Regions from separate parts of the Weizmannia sp. FSL W8-0401 genome, predicted to be linked through region 1. Evidence: predicted binding sites of a transcription regulator. Region 1 holds the regulator's gene; each other region holds the start of a gene.

Region 1 (5,393 bases):
TAAATGAATTAGAAAAAATTAGAACGTATATGATTAAAGAATTATTGAAAAAAAGGTCTCTCGAGTCTTATCGAATTGAAGGAAAGTACTGGGGTGTCATCATTGATGGAACTGGATTACACACCTTTCATGAGAAACATTGTAAACACTGCCTGAGACGGGCATATACAAATAAAGAAACAGGAGAAACGAACGTACTTTATATGCACCATGTACTTGAAGCCAAGCTTGTCGTGGGGGATATGGTCTTCAGTATTGCCTCCGAATTTATCGAAAATGAATCAGAAAATGTTTCTAAGCAAGATTGTGAATTAAAAGCCTTCGACAGGCTGGCAAAGAAAATAAAAAAAATATTTAAAAGACTACCGATTTGTATCTTGGGAGATAGTCTCTATGCATGTGAAACGGTATTTAATCTGTGCAGGGCGCACAAATGGAAATATATATGCAGATTTAAGGAAGGGAGAATTAAAAGTATCTCGACGGAGTTTAAGGCAATAAAAGAGCTGGAACAAAGTAAGGATCAGAATTCATTAGTTTGGGTGAATGATATTGCCTACAAAGACAGAACGGTCAATCTGATGGAGGCCACAATGAAAACAGAGGATGGGAAATCGAAAGAGTATGTATTTATAACGGATATTAAAATCACGAAAAAGAACGTGGAACGACTCATCGCTGCAGGAAGAAGCCGCTGGAAGATTGAAAATCAAGGATTTAACGAACAAAAAAATAATCGTTACAATATAGAACATGCCAATAGCCAAAACTACACAGCCATGAAAAATCATTATTTATTAGTTCAAATAACAGATATTATTAGACAGCTGTTTGAAAAAGGTTCGTCAATCTTAAAAGCACTCAAAAAAACGGCAAAAGAAAAATCCTCAAATCTGTTGGAATCGTTTCGGACACGTATTTTAACAGACGAGGATTTCACCCATTTAAGTAAGCCAATACAAGTAAGGTTTACTTAATGGTTATATTATAGCAAAGGATGTGATGTAAAAAAAGGTTTTTTTGAAGTTATCCACAATTTTAAAAAAGAAATTTGCAAATTCGGCTCTTTTTGACTTTGAAAGCAGAAAAAATAGATGGAAAAATTTTCTAAATGTGGATAAGTCATTTTATCATAAAACATCTAAAAATTGATGAATTTACTCTTCAGAACTGCACACCACTGTAAGTTTTCTGGCTGTTATTTGCATCCAGATCTCGATGCCCGTCCTCGGTTTCGTTCTTGTTCGGATGTTTAGAAAACGATGGAATTGCCTTGCTATCGGTGGCCAAATGCTTAGCAAAACCCGGCAACTGTTCAATGAGCTGTTCCACCAAAGTCCAAACATTTTATCAGGCATTTCTTCGTCACGGATTAAAAATTTTAGAAATCGCGATAGGCATATGAAGGCGGAACCTGCCCTTCAAATCCACACACCTCCCTTAATTGGCCATTATGGGAGAGCTTCCGGCATAATTTCTCAATGCTTTCATGTTGGAATACGATTACTGCCAGGGTGGGATTCCACATGGCACGAACGGGGTAGTCATTAACCTCTTTTTCAAATCCATGGATTATAAGGGTTTTGTAATATCGCAATTCTCGGGGTAAAAAAATTCAAAAAAGTTGAAGTTATGTTACTTTCAGTATGCAAGCGTCAAGTAAATTGTTGTCTGATCAATTTCCGATCTTCATATTATAATCAGATTACCCGAAAAATTAAAATTGGGCGGGTTGTTCTGTTGCATTTTTGCGGGGGAATCCTGTATAATTATAGTCAAATATAGTCAAAGTCAAAAGACAGTGTCAGGAGGTGGCTTTGATGAAAAATATATCTGATATCATAGAGGAATATTTAAAACGGATTCTGGAACTGAATGAAAAAGAAATTCTTGAAATAAAACGCAATGAGATTGCCGATAAGTTCCAATGTGTCCCTTCACAAATCAATTATGTCATCAATACGCGGTTTACGATTGAAAGAGGGTATATTGTTGAAAGTAAAAGGGGCGGCGGCGGTTATATCCGGATCATGAAAGTGCGGCCTGAAAGCGATGCGGAACTGATTGACCAGCTGCTCGTGCATATCGGCAATGTCATCTCCCAGTCCAATGCGGAAGCCATCATTCTCCGGCTCGTTGAAGAAGAGGTGATCTCAAGGCGGGAGGCAAAAATCATGCTCAGCGTGATGGACCGCTCCGTGCTCTACATCCAGTTGCCGGAACGGGATGAACTGCGTGCCAGAATGTTGAAATCCATGTTAACAACCTTAAAATACAAGTAACAATAGAGGTGAGTATGCTGTGATTTGCCAGGAATGCAATGAAAGGCCGGCAACCATGCATTTTACAAAAATTATAAACGGTGTGAAAACGGAATTCCATCTTTGCGAAAAGTGCGCGCAGGAGAAAGGGGAAAAGTTTTCATCGGATTGGGGAAAAAGCTTTTCCTTCGATAATTTGCTCGCGGGCCTTTTTAATTTTGACCCGGCCATCCAACTTTTCAAACAGGAAACAGCGCCTGACCCGGATGTGCTTCGCTGCAGCCATTGCGGGATGACATTGACCCGGTTTTTAAATACGAGCCGGTTAGGCTGCCCGCATTGCTATGAGACGTTTCAGCACCAGCTTGTCCCGATTTTGCAGCGCCTCCACGGCGGCAACGTTGCGCATGAAGGAAAAATACCGGCACGGATTGGCGGTGCCATTTACACAAAGAAGAAACTGCAGGAACTAAAGGCGGCGTTGCAGGAAGCCATCAGCCAGGAAGAATTTGAAAAAGCAGCAGAACTCCGCGATCAAATTCGTGCACTTGAAGGTTCTTCTCAAGCTAAAGGAGGGGAGCAGTAATGTCTTTGGAACATTTTTTGCACGAAGCGTCCAGTTCCTGGATGAACGAGCAGGGGCCTGAATCGGAAATTGTACTGACCTCACGTGTCCGTCTGGCAAGAAATTTAAAAAATTTCCGGTTCCCGTCCTTGTTTAGTACCGAGGAAGCAAGGGAAATTATGAAAATAATCCAGGATATCGCCCGGAATCATTTTCCGGCTGAACTGCAGGTTGAATTTTTAAAAATGGATGAATTAAAACCGCTCGAAAAAAGGGTGCTTGTGGAGAAACACCTGATCAGCCCGCAGCTTGCCGAAGAATCGGGTGACGGGGCAGTTATTTTGTCAAGCGGCGAAGATATTAGTATTATGATAAATGAGGAAGATCATTTACGCATACAATGTCTTTCTCCGGGGCTTCAATTGCATGAAACGCTTCAGAAAGCCAATCAGCTTGATGACCTGATTGAAAATGGGGCCGATTATGCTTTTGATGAAACGCTCGGTTACTTAACCAGCTGCCCGACGAATGTCGGAACAGGCATCCGCGCATCGGCCATGATGCATTTGCCGGGGCTTGTGCTGACACAGCAAATTAAACAAATCATTCCGGCGATTCATCAGCTTGGTTTGGTGGTAAGAGGAATATATGGCGAAGGAAGCGAAGCCATCGGAAATATTTTTCAAATTTCCAACCAGGTGACACTCGGAACATCGGAAGAAAACATTGTCTCAGATTTAACCAGTGTCATCCGGCAGATCATTACACAGGAAAGATCGGCAAGGGAAGCATTGGTGCAGACTTCAAACATACAATTAGAAGACAGGGTTTACCGTTCGCTCGGTGTCCTGCAAAACAGCAGGATCATTGAAACAAAAGAAGCGGCCCGTTGTTTGTCCGATGTCCGGCTGGGAATTGATCTGGGCTATATTCAAAACATTTCGAAACAAATTTTAAATGAATTGATGATTTTAATGCAGCCAGGATTTTTACAGCTTTATGCCGGAAGAGCGCTCAGCCCGTATGAAAGGGATATCCGGAGGGCTACACTGATAAGAGAACGTTTGAGGCTTGAGGAGACCAAATGAACAGGAGGAATGACAGATGATGTTTGGAAGATTTACAGAGAGAGCCCAGAAAGTGCTGGCCCTTTCCCAGGAAGAAGCAATCCGCCTGAAACATAACAATATCGGAACGGAACATATTTTGCTCGGACTTGTCCGCGAAGGGGAAGGCATCGCAGCAAAAGCGCTGTACGGCCTGGGTTTAAGCGCCGAAAAAATCCAGGAAGAAGTGGAAACCCTGATCGGGAACGGCCAGGAAATTTCCCAAACGATCCACTACACGCCAAGGGCCAAAAAAGTGATTGAACTGTCAATGGATGAAGCGAGAAAACTCGGGCACTCCTATGTTGGAACGGAACATATTCTCCTCGGGCTGATCCGTGAAGGTGAAGGCGTTGCGGCACGTGTGCTGACAAATCTCGGCGTCAGCTTAAATAAAGCAAGGCAGCAGGTGCTCCAATTATTGGGCAACAGTGAAGCATCCGTGCAGGGCGGTTCGGCGGCCAGCGTCAGCACACCGACACTGGACAGCCTGGCCCGCGATTTGACAGCGATCGCACGGGAAGATTCCCTTGATCCGGTAATCGGGCGGAGCAAAGAAATCCAGCGTGTCATTGAAGTGCTGAGCCGGAGGACAAAAAACAACCCTGTCCTGATCGGGGAACCGGGCGTCGGGAAAACGGCCATTGCAGAAGGACTCGCCCAGCAAATTGTCCATAATGAAGTGCCGGAAACCCTACGTGACAAACGGGTCATGACGCTCGATATGGGTACGGTTGTAGCCGGCACAAAATACCGCGGCGAATTTGAAGACCGCCTGAAAAAAGTGATGGATGAAATCCGCCAGGCCGGCAATATCATTCTTTTCATTGATGAACTGCATACTTTAATCGGGGCCGGCGGTGCGGAAGGGGCCATTGATGCCTCCAATATTTTAAAACCGTCGCTTGCCCGCGGCGAACTGCAGTGCATCGGTGCTACGACACTGGATGAATACCGGAAATATATTGAAAAAGACGCGGCACTGGAAAGAAGGTTCCAGCCGATCCAGGTCGATGAGCCGACGATTGATGAGTCGATCCAGATTTTAAAAGGGCTGCGCGACCGCTATGAAGCACACCATCGCGTCTCGATTACCGATGAGGCGATCGAAGCCGCTGTAAAACTTTCGGACCGCTATATCGCAGACCGGTTCCTGCCGGATAAAGCGATTGACTTAATTGATGAAGCCGGATCGAAAGTGCGCCTCCGTTCCTTTACAACGCCGCCGAATTTGAAAGAGTTGGAATTGAAACTGGAAGAGGTGCGCAAGGAAAAAGATGCAGCCGTCCAGAGCCAGGAATTTGAAAAAGCGGCTGCGTTAAGGGATACCGAACAGAAACTGCGCGAACAGCTGGAGGAAACGAAGAAAAGCTGGAAGGCAAAACAAGGCCGGGAAAACAGCGAAGTCACAGTCGATGATATAGCGCTTGTTGTTTCGAGCTGGACGGGAGTTCCAGTGAC
Region 2 (5,393 bases), 970 kb from region 1:
AAAAAAATTCCGTATGGAGAAACGTGCTCGTATAAAGACATCGCTGAGGCTGTCGGGAACCCGAAAGCCGTGCGGGCCGTCGGGCAGGCGAACCGGAAAAACCCTGTTCCGATCCTGATCCCCTGCCACCGCGTGATCGGAAAAGACAAGTCGTTAACAGGCTATGCCGGGAGCCGGATCGATCAAAAGGCATTCCTGCTCCATCTTGAAGGGACGATGATCTAAAAGGGGCAAAGTTTTGAAATCCCGCTCGGACCAAGGTTCAACTTTTATCTCTTTTGTTTTTCCATTGTAAAAATTTTTCCAAATCCGGGGTCACTTGCGTCAGGAGAAAAGCAAGCACGGCGGTGTCGTCAACAAGGCCTGCGCCGGCAAGAAAATCAGGGATGATGTCAATGGGAGATACGAAATAAATAAGGCCGATTACAATCATGAGAATCGTCCGGTACGGAACGGTGCGGTATTCGCCTTTTGCCCATGCCCTGACAAGCTGGAAAAGGACGCGGATTTTACTCCACATATTGGCAAGCGTGATTTTGTTGGAGAGTGCTTTTTTCTCCGCGCGGTTAACCAGATCGCCGGTTTTTTTCCGGTCGTTTAAATACTGTTTTGCTTTTGAACGAAATAACCATCTGGCTGCTTTGGCCAGCAGAAAATTTTTTGCCATCTGCTTCACTTCTTTCATGTCTTTTTCTCTTTTATTTTTCCACTGCGTGACCAAAAAAAACATGGAGCGGTGAAAAACGGGTGGTTTTTTCGGGAGATGTGAAAATTTTTGGCGAAAATTTTGTCTAATATTGCGATTATATTTACATTTCTGTCAAGACCTGCGATACTACTTTAGTAATGGTAAAATAAGCAGGGTGGGGGCAGGGCTTTTGCGCCTTTCCGGCTTGCAGAGAACTTTTGCCACGATGCCATCATGCGGAAAACCGGCAGAATAGTCCGCCATTTTTCATGTGTAACACCTCACATTTTTTGAAGCATAATCGGGGGATAACAATCATTCAATAGAAAAAGAGAACTAAAGGAGAATTTGAAAGTGGACACGCACATGTTAGATGAGAACAAGTATCTTTACAGAATTCAGAAAAAACGTCAGGAAATGATAGAGCTTGGGAAAAAACTGGGCCTGACGCATGAGAAAACGGTCCGGTGCAGCCAGCAGCTGGATTCGCTCATGAATGAGTATGAAGCCTATCGAAAGCAGCACAACGCCCGGTCATCCGAAATGGTGATTATCCGGGAAATGTCATTCATATTGTATGAAAAAGTGCAGCGGCTCAATCTGGCTGAAGCGAGAAAAACGTATAAAGCCATGCAGCTTGTTTAACAAACAGGGGAACTGCTTCCAACCTTTGCATCTTGGTTTTTCTCCTTTGAGTGCGGATGAATCCTGATCAATATTCCGGATGAATATGTTTCCCGCCCGCCTTTTTGTTTGGACTGGTTTTGGCCGGGTAATAAAACCCGGCTTTCTTCTGATTGATTTACAACAGCCGGGTTTGGACTGCGTTCGATCTTTTTACAAACATAAAAAACCCGGCAGATGGCCCGTGCTGTCCATCTGCCGGAATGCAAAAACCGGCATGGGCTATGTCCGCATGCCGGTTTTTGCTTTATTTTTCCGCGATGGCAATGTCACCTTCGCGGACTTCCGCTTTTAAGTTTTTGCTTTCCGGATGGTCGAGGATAAAGTCGGCAATCCGGTCTTCAATTTTTTCCTGGATAACGCGGCGGATCGGGCGGGCCCCAAATGCCGGGTCATAACCGAGTTCGGCGATTTTTTCTTTCGCTTCTGCTGTCACGTCAAGCGTAATCGCTTGTTCGTTCAGCGTTTCATTCAGTTCGCCGAGCATCAGGTCAACAATTTTAACCAAATGTTCTTTTTCAAGTGGTTTAAATTCGATAATGCTGTCGAAACGGTTCAGAAACTCCGGTTTGAAGAAGTCGCCGAGTGAATCGAGAATATTCGATTCTTTGATCGCTTCACTTTTAGCGAACCCGACTGTTTTATGCTTAAATTGGGTGCCGGCGTTGCTCGTCATAATGATGACGGTATCTTTGAAGCTGACCGTCCGCCCTTGGGCATCGGTTAAGCGCCCGTCATCAAGAATTTGCAGAAACATATTCAAAACATCCGGGTGCGCTTTTTCAATTTCGTCGAGCAAAATAATGCTGTACGGGTTGCGGCGCACTTTTTCCGTCAGTTGGCCGGCATCTTCATAACCGACATAGCCGGCAGGTGCCCCGATCAGTTTCGAGACGCTGTGTTTTTCCATATATTCGCTCATGTCAAGCCGGATCATCGCATCTTTCGTGCCGAACAGTTCTTCCGCGAGCCGTTTTGTCAGTTCCGTTTTTCCGACGCCGGTCGGGCCGACGAACAGGAACGAACCGATCGGGCGGCTTTTCGCTTTCAGGCCGGCACGCGAACGGCGGATTGCTTTTGCCACTTTCCGGACCGCTTCATCCTGGCCGATCACTTTTTTAGCGAGGTTTTCTTCCAGATGCTGCAGTTTTTTCGCTTCATCCGCTTCGAGTTTGCCGACCGGAATACCCGTTTTCTTTTCGACGATTTCCTGAATTTGCGTGACATCGACAACCGGTTTGGCTTCGGTTTGTCCGGAAGCAGCCAGCTCGTTCAGTTTTTGTTCTTCTTTTTTCAGTTCGGCTGCCTTTTCATAGTTTTCCGTTGCAAGCGCAGCTTGTTTTTCCTGCGCAATTTCAGCAAGCCGTTTTTGAATATCTTCTTTGCTCGGAACCGCAATCGTCAGGTTCAATTTCGAACCGGCTTCATCCATCAGGTCGATCGCCTTATCCGGCAGGAAGCGGTCTTGGATGTAGCGGTGCGACAACTTCGCACAAGCTTCAATCGCTTCATCGGTATAGGAAACGTGGTGGTAGTTTTCATACCGGTCTTTTAAGCCGCGCAAAATCATGACGGTTTCTTCGGGGCTTGGTTCATTGACCTGTACCGGTTGGAAACGCCGTTCAAGTGCGGCATCTTTTTCAATTTGCCGGTATTCTTTCAAAGTGGTCGCGCCGATAACCTGGATTTCGCCGCGGGCAAGCGCCGGTTTCAAAATATTGCCTGCGTCCATCGAACCTTCTGCAGAACCTGCGCCGACAAGCAGGTGAATTTCGTCAATAAACAGAAGCACGTTTTTCCGTTGTTCCAGTTCGGCAATCAATTTTTTCATCCGTTCTTCAAATTGGCCGCGGATTCCCGTGTTTGCGACAAGCGAAGCCACATCGAGCAAGTAAACTTCTTTATGCCGCAGTTTTGCCGGAACCTGTTTTTCGGCAATTTTTAAAGCGAGCCCTTCTGCAATGGCGGTTTTCCCGACGCCCGGTTCGCCGATTAACACCGGGTTGTTTTTATTGCGCCGGTTTAAGATTTCAATGACGCGGGCGATTTCTTCATCACGGCCGATGACAGGGTCAATTTGCCCGGCCCGTGCAGCAGCGGTCAGGTTGCGGCCAAACTGGTCAAGTAGTCCGCTGCCGCCGCCTTGTGTTTGCGTTTGTACGGTTTGTTTCACGCCGTTTGGCTGGAACCCGTTGGCATTCATTTGGTTAAAGAGGTCGTTGAATCCTCCGAATCCGAAGTTTCCAAATCCGTTATTCATAAACATGCCTCCCCAGTTGTTTTCGAATTTTGCCCGTTCTTTTTGGTAGCAGGACTGGCACAGATTCAATGTTTTTTGGTTTCCGTTCACATTTATATGCATCCCGATCGTCGCTTCGTTTTGATGGCATTTGTCACATAACATCAAACATTCCTCCTTTGATCGGTTTGATTTTGACTATCTTTGACTAATGAGATTGAAAAACAATCAAAGCGCTTTGATTTGCTTTGACCTTAATTGGAAATCAGTATAGCTCAAAATTTCACAAGATGCAAATCTTTTGCATGCACCCCTTTGATGCATTTTGGCCATTACAGTAGAAAGGCAAAGTCATTTGTCTTGTGCTGAAAATAGGAAACGGCATCTGCGAGTCACCTTTTGACTATTTTTGACCTTTCTAATATCATGATACAACTGCGCGGCCCGAAAATCAAAAGATCTGCATTTGTCATTTGCGCTATCGGCCAATGGCACCATCTTATAATTGACTAACTTTGACCTTTGCCTATAGTATATGACAACTTTTTTTGTTTGTAAAGGGTTTTTTTGACTTTTTTTGACCAATTTTTTAGCGGCGGAAATGAACCGGTCGGGCTATTTTAAGAAAGCGGAACATAGGATAGTAACGGAGACGGTAGGTTGTCTTATTTTTTCTTAAAGGGGTGCAGGCGTTGAATAAGTGGGGCTTTGCTGTCCAAATCGCAGCCGTATATATTGGAACGGTGATCGGGGCAGGGTTTGCAACAGGGAAAGAAATTACCGTTTTTTTTACACAGTTTGGGCTGTATGGATTGCTTGCCATCTGCCTTTCAGGGTTTTTATTTATTTTCTTTGGCACAAAAATGATGGAAAAAGCGATCGATTTACATGCGGATTCCTATGAAACCTTAAACCGGTATTTATTTGGCAAAAAAGCGGCCGGTTTCGTGAATGTGATGATGATGGCCATGCTATTCGGGGTCTGTGGCGTCATGCTGTCCGGTGCGGGTGCTGTTTTCGAGGAACAGCTCCGTGTTGGCAGGGGGACAGGGATTTTATTGACGGTGCTGCTCGCCTTTTTTGTCATGTGCTTTGGCATCAAGGGGCTGCTTGGCGTCAACACGTTTGTCGTGCCTTTGATGCTTTTGTTTAATTTTCTCCTTTTGTCGCAGTCCGTCCAGTCACCCGGATTTATTCAGGCGCTTATGGCCCGGCCGGAAAGTGTTGATATGCCCCGTGCCCTTCTCCGTGCCCTTTCCTATGCGGCTTTGAATTTGGCGCTCGCGCAGGCGGTGCTTGTCCCGGTTGCGGCGGAAGTGAAAGATAAGGAAGTCGTCCGTGCAGGCGGGATACTGGGTGGGCTGTTTTTAACGCTCATCCTGATTTCCAGCCATTTGTCACTGGTTACGCTGCCAGACGTTGCCAAAGTGGAGATTCCGATGGCGCATATTGTGAAAGCGAGTTTTCCGGGCATTTACTTTATTTATGTTCTGCTGATTTTCGGGGAAATTTTCACTTCTATTATCGGGGATGCCTACGGGCTTGAGCGGCAAATGCAAAAATATATGCCGATGAAAAGCGGTTTGCTGTACGGGTTGATTTTTTCCGCCATTCTGCTGATCAGCAGCTTGCATTACGGCCCGCTGCTCTCGGTTTTATATCCGTTGTTCGGTTATTTCAGCCTTGTTTTTATGATGGCGCTCGGGATAAAGACGATCCGGGGGTGACAGGTGAACGCCATAAAAACAGCTTTGCGCGGTTGTTGTGCAGCGCAACAACTAT
Region 3 (5,393 bases), 790 kb from region 1:
TCTTTCCATGCAATTCTGAAAAAGGAAGAGATCTATAGAATCAACTATTTGAACTTTCAAGCTGCCAGAAGAGCCTTATTCGAATTTATAGAAGGCTGGTACAATCGGAAACGGATTCATAGCTGCCTGGGCTATATGACGCCACAAGAAACAGAAGACAGTATCAAAGGGGCAGCGTAGTGCTCTTCACAATTTTACAAGCATCCGCTTTACATGGAGTGGCGGGGCGTGGTAGGCTTGTTTGCCATGCGAAAGAAATCATTGCCCCTTTCGCCCTTCGCATAACACCACGCCCGCAGAGGCTCCATGTCAAGCGACCAGCAGTCATGAAAAATATGGCATGAGATCAAAATTAAATTTCACTTATTGGTGTCCAAAATATTGACTTAAATCCACCCGCGGTCAAAGTAAGAATTTGGCAGCTTTAATACTTGCTCCGTCTCGTCATAACTCGGGTTCAAGGCTTTTCCCTCTCTATCTTCCTTTTGATCTTCATGATCTCGTCTTCACTCAAGCCAGATGCTTGGGCAATGACCTTCACATCCACTTGATTTTTTAACAAGTTGACAATAAATCTTCTTAACCTTTCTTCACCTTCTTCTCTGCCTTCCTCTTTCCCCTTCTTATACCCACGATCAAAATAGGAATTCGGCAATTTTAATACTTGCTCTGCTTCGTCCGGGTCCAGCATCTTAATGTTTTCCATCACTTCCGCCTCCTCTTTTTCGTTCAGTTTTAAATAATAATCAAAGAAACCGTGTAACAGCCACATTTTTGCAGGGTCGAGTTCCATGCGTGCCAGCATCCGCAGAAACTCCAGTTTGACCTGCACCCGTTCTTTTTCTGTATACCCCATTTTGCTTAATAATGCCGCGGCAACAGGGTTGTTGCTCCGGATATAATTTCTCCAATTTTGTTTCATCAGATGAATGGATAAATAGTGAAAACGAAGAATTTCAATGTTGTGGAACGCAAAGGTGTATGTATCAGGGGTTTCTGTTTTCTCCTCATAACTGAAAACGGCAATCGGCAATACCGGTTTCTGGTGCCGGAGACTGATCATCATATAATAACGAAACATGCGTTCAGGAAAGGGTTTCTCGTAATACGACTGCGGCTCTACATGGATGAGAATCACGGTGTCTTTCCCTTTTACCTTCGTTTCGGCAAGGATATCAACCCGTTTTTGTTCACCGTCCGGAAAGTCCGTAAACTGTTCCTGCGACAAAAACCTCACCCGGCGGTAGTCGAGATCCGCTGACACATCCGGGAAAAACGCCTCCATAAACTCCTGAAAAAAGTTTTGGATCAGCTCCTTAAACAAACGATCATGTACATTGTAACCGGTTTTCTTTTCCATTACCAGTTCCAATGGCAACACCTCTTTTCTTATTTTTCAGTTTTATTATAAAGGACAAACGTTCGTTTTTCAAGTTCCATGATTTATACAGAAACTGTTCAAAACCTGAATATATGGCACTATGAACGAAATGTCGCAGGTGGCGCAATGAATGAGATTTGTAGTGCAAAATCGGTGAAAAATTCAATCGATTGTTGCATTATTTTTTCACATTCAGAGAAAAAGAAAAACGACTGCAAATGCAGTCGTATCAAGGGTTTTAAAAAATTTTAAGCTAATTGTTCAGTTTTTAGAAAACGCCCTCGGCAGGAATCGAACCCACATTTTGAGAACCGGAATCTCACGTGCTATCCTTTGCACCACGAGGGCAATAAGTGATTCAACAATAATAGATTATAAAGGACAATGAACAAAAAAGCAAGCCCCTTTTTGGTTTTATTTTATCGGAATTTGGTTATGATGGGTATTGTAGTTCAGGTGAAGGCAATTCTTTTGACCTTCATTGACCAATATTGTATGATCAGTACATAAGGATGGAGAATAATTCCTTTAACATCCATGATATAGCATATGATGGACCATCCGAAGAGAAGAAGGAGGATACTCAATATGAATTTAATTCCCACAGTAATTGAACAAACAAACCGCGGGGAACGCGCATACGACATTTATTCCCGCCTGTTAAAAGACCGGATTATTATGCTTGGCAGCGCGATTGACGACAATGTTTCCAACTCGATTGTTTCCCAGCTTTTGTTCCTGGAAGCGGAAAACCCTGAAAAAGATATTTATCTTTATATTAACAGTCCTGGCGGGAGTGTCACTGCGGGCCTTGCCATTTATGACACCATGCAGATCATCAAACCGGACGTGCAAACGATTTGCGTCGGGATGGCTGCATCAATGGGCTCCGTGCTGTTGACCGCCGGCACGAAAGGGAAACGTTATGCCCTGCCGAACAGCGAAGTGATGATTCACCAACCATTAGGCGGCGCCCAAGGCCAGGCAACAGAAATTGAAATCGCGGCAAAACATATTTTGTACACGCGCGCGAAATTAAACAAAATTTTGTCCGACCATACCGGCCAGCCGATTGAAGTGATCGAAAGGGATACAGACCGCGATAACTTCATGAGCGCGGAAAAAGCAAAAGAATATGGTTTGATTGACCATATTATGACAAAAAAAGAATTGAAATAAGATTGAACAAGGCCGTCCGCAAACGGGCGGCCTTGTGCTGTGTTTGAAAAACCCGCAGGCTGACGTCCGCATGCGCTTACATCAGGACGGAAGTTTTTCTTTCCCTTCAATATAGTTTGCCAAGTGTTCAAAAGCTTCTTCTTCATCGCTCCCGTCCACGCTCAGCGTAACAGTTTCCCCGTGGCCCGCAGCAAGGGTCATCAGCCCCATAATGCTTTTTGCATTTACCTTTCTTCCTTCTTTTTCAAGAAAAATTTCCGATGAAAAGCGGGTGGCTTCCTGGACAAATTGGGCTGCAGGGCGCGCCTGCAAACCGGATTTTAATTTCACTTCCAATTGTTTTTCGATCACGATAACCCTCTCCTTTCAAGTAGCAGGACAGGGGCGCCTTCTGCCAATACGCCCCCCGTCTTTATACTTTTTAAACCTATCCATCTTACATGATTAATTTTTGGCACCCATTATGAATTTTTATTGGCAGGCCCGTTTGCCCGCAGTTTTTCGGCAATTTCATCGATTTTGCGGAGCCGGTGATTGATGCCGGATTTGCTGATATGCCCGCCGGACACCATTTCGCCGAGTTCCTTCAACGTCACATCCTGATGGTTCACGCGCAATACTGCAATCTCGCGCAATTTCTCCGGCAGTGCGTCAAGGCCGACCGTTTCTTCAATATAGCGGATATTTTCCACTTGGCGGAGGGCCGCCCCGATCGTTTTATTCAAATTGGCCGTTTCGCAATTGACGAGCCGGTTGACGGAATTGCGCATATCCCGGACAATCCGGACATCTTCAAACCGGAGCAGGGCATGATGGGCGCCGATAATATTGAGAAATTCCGTAATCTTTTCCGCTTCTTTTAAATACGTAATATATCCTTTTTTTCTTTCAAGCGTTTTGCTGTTTAAATGAAACCCGTTCATCAGGCGGCATAGTGCATCGTTGTGCTCTTTGTATTGGGAGGAAATTTCCAAATGATAAGAGGAAGTTTCCGGGTTGTTAACGGATCCGCCCGCCAGAAAAGCCCCGCGCAAATAGGAGCGTTTGCAGCACTTCTTCTTCAGCAGTTCCGGGGAAATGTTCCGGGTAAAGGTAAAATGTTCACCGAGAATATGCAAATCTTCCAATATTTCTTTTGCCCGGGCCTTCAGCCTGACAATGTAGACATTGTTTTTTTTCAGGCGCATTTTTTTCCTGACTAATAATTCCACCGGGACATCATATAATCTTTTTACAAGGACGTAAATCCGCCGGGCAATGGCGGCATTTTCCGTCTGCACATTGACAACCAGCACCTTGTTGGAAAAAGATAAAGATCCGTTCATCCGGATCAGTGCCGATAATTCGGATCTCACGCAGCAATCTTTTACTGCTAAATTGGTCAGCTCTTTTTTGATCTCTGATGCAAATGACATCCTCCAGGCCCCTCCCTTGGCAAAATTTAGAGCTATGCGAAAAAATGCACACGAAAAGGGGATGTTCCGCCTTTATCCTTTCACCGGGCACTGGAGCGTGAAAGCCATTGCTGCTTTTTCAAAATATCATAAAGGATTTCGGCAACTTTTTCCGTATCGTGGCGGATGACCCCGCCTTTATACGTTAAAATATTTCCCGAAACCACCTCCAGGCCGAGCCCCATTAAACGCTTCACGTCGTATACAACAGGCTGTGCCAGCTCCTCGCGGTACCGGCTCATAACCGGTTCCGGCACATCTTCATCATTGACGAGGATCGTATCAATGCAGGCACTGCCCATATGGTTGAAAATCGCCTGCACGTGATCCGCGGCAGTATAATGATTCGTCTCGCCCGCCTGTGTCATCAAATTGCATACATACACTTTTTTCGCATGTGCCTGGCATACCGCTTCTCCAAGACCCGGCACCATTAAATTCGGCAAAATGCTTGTATAAAGGCTGCCCGGACCGATCACGATCAGGTCAGCTTCCTGAATGGCCGTTAATGTTTCCGGAAGCGGCTGAATGACTTCAGGCGTCAAAAACACCCTTTTGATTTTTTTGCCGGACTTCGGAATTTTGGATTCCCCGGCAATGATCGATCCGTCTTCCATTTCCGCGTGCAGCACGACACTTTGGTTGGCGGACGGCAAAACCTGCCCCCGGACATTCAGGACTTTGCTCAGTTCCTTTACGGCGTGTACAAAATCTCCAGTTATCGAAGTGAGCGCCGCAATGATCAGATTGCCAAGCGAATGCCCGGAAAGTTCATCGCCGGTTTCAAAGCGGTGCTGGAACATTTTTTCAAGCAGCGGCTCCACATCGGATAGAGCCGCGAGCACATTGCGGATGTCCCCCGGGGAAGGCATATCCATTTCATGACGGATTCTTCCGGAACTCCCGCCGTCATCTGCAACGGTTACAATGGCGCTGATCTCAACCGGGTATTTTTTCAGCCCCCGCAAAAGCACCGGAAGCCCCGTCCCGCCTCCGATCAGCACAATTTTCGGATGCCTCATGGCTTACGCTCCTCCTTTCTTTTGATATCACGGTGGGAAATCGTTGTATGATAGTCTTTTTCAAAAAAATGGCCGATATACTCGGCAAGCGCGACAGAACGGTGCTGGCCGCCCGTGCACCCGATGCCGATCACCAGCTGGCTTTTTCCTTCCCGTTTGTAATGTGGGAGCATAAAAGCAAGCAAATCGGTCAGCTTTTCAAGAAATTTTTGCGTTTCATTCCATTTTAAAACGTAAGTGTATACCTCTTCGTCCAGTCCGGTTTTCTGGCGCATATGTTCAATGTAGAACGGATTCGGCAAAAACCGGACATCAAAAACAAGATCGCAGTCAATCGGAATGCCGTTTTTGAAGCCG

The links. The regulator CtsR, encoded in region 1, represses protease genes until heat stress. The targets are predictions, from matches to a motif close to ATGGTCAATAAAGGTCAAACA.
Region 2: NSU00_RS05035 (ATP-dependent Clp protease ATP-binding subunit) is a predicted target of CtsR. The motif match lies at 4,008-4,028, and genes of this name have one in related genera.
Region 3: clpP (ATP-dependent Clp endopeptidase proteolytic subunit ClpP) is a predicted target of CtsR. The motif match lies at 1,850-1,870, and genes of this name have one in related genera.

The regions. Positions count from the first base shown of each region.
Region 1 is NZ_JBBPAG010000001.1:108,125-113,517, forward strand. Features, by position in the region: gene NSU00_RS00545 (transposase family protein) at 1-977, shown strand, start outside; gene NSU00_RS00550 (hypothetical protein) at 1,382-1,528, opposite strand; gene NSU00_RS00555 (CtsR family transcriptional regulator) at 1,818-2,282, shown strand; gene NSU00_RS00560 (UvrB/UvrC motif-containing protein) at 2,302-2,847, shown strand; gene NSU00_RS00565 (protein arginine kinase) at 2,847-3,914, shown strand; gene clpC (ATP-dependent protease ATP-binding subunit ClpC) at 3,931-5,393, shown strand, end outside.
Region 2 is NZ_JBBPAG010000001.1:1,078,723-1,084,115, forward strand. Features, by position in the region: gene NSU00_RS05020 (methylated-DNA--[protein]-cysteine S-methyltransferase) at 1-225, shown strand, start outside; gene NSU00_RS05025 (YkvA family protein) at 263-685, opposite strand; gene NSU00_RS05030 (aspartyl-phosphate phosphatase Spo0E family protein) at 1,043-1,333, shown strand; gene NSU00_RS05035 (ATP-dependent Clp protease ATP-binding subunit) at 1,620-3,776, opposite strand; gene NSU00_RS05040 (YkvI family membrane protein) at 4,304-5,338, shown strand.
Region 3 is NZ_JBBPAG010000001.1:896,574-901,966, reverse strand. Features, by position in the region: one part of gene NSU00_RS04120 (IS3 family transposase) at 1-180, shown strand, start outside; gene NSU00_RS04115 (Rpn family recombination-promoting nuclease/putative transposase) at 458-1,372, opposite strand; tRNA gene NSU00_RS04110 (tRNA-Arg) at 1,658-1,729, opposite strand; gene clpP (ATP-dependent Clp endopeptidase proteolytic subunit ClpP) at 1,970-2,560, shown strand; gene NSU00_RS04100 (HPr family phosphocarrier protein) at 2,642-2,911, opposite strand; gene whiA (DNA-binding protein WhiA) at 3,022-3,975, opposite strand; gene NSU00_RS04090 (gluconeogenesis factor YvcK family protein) at 4,056-5,036, opposite strand; gene rapZ (RNase adapter RapZ) at 5,033-5,393, opposite strand, start outside.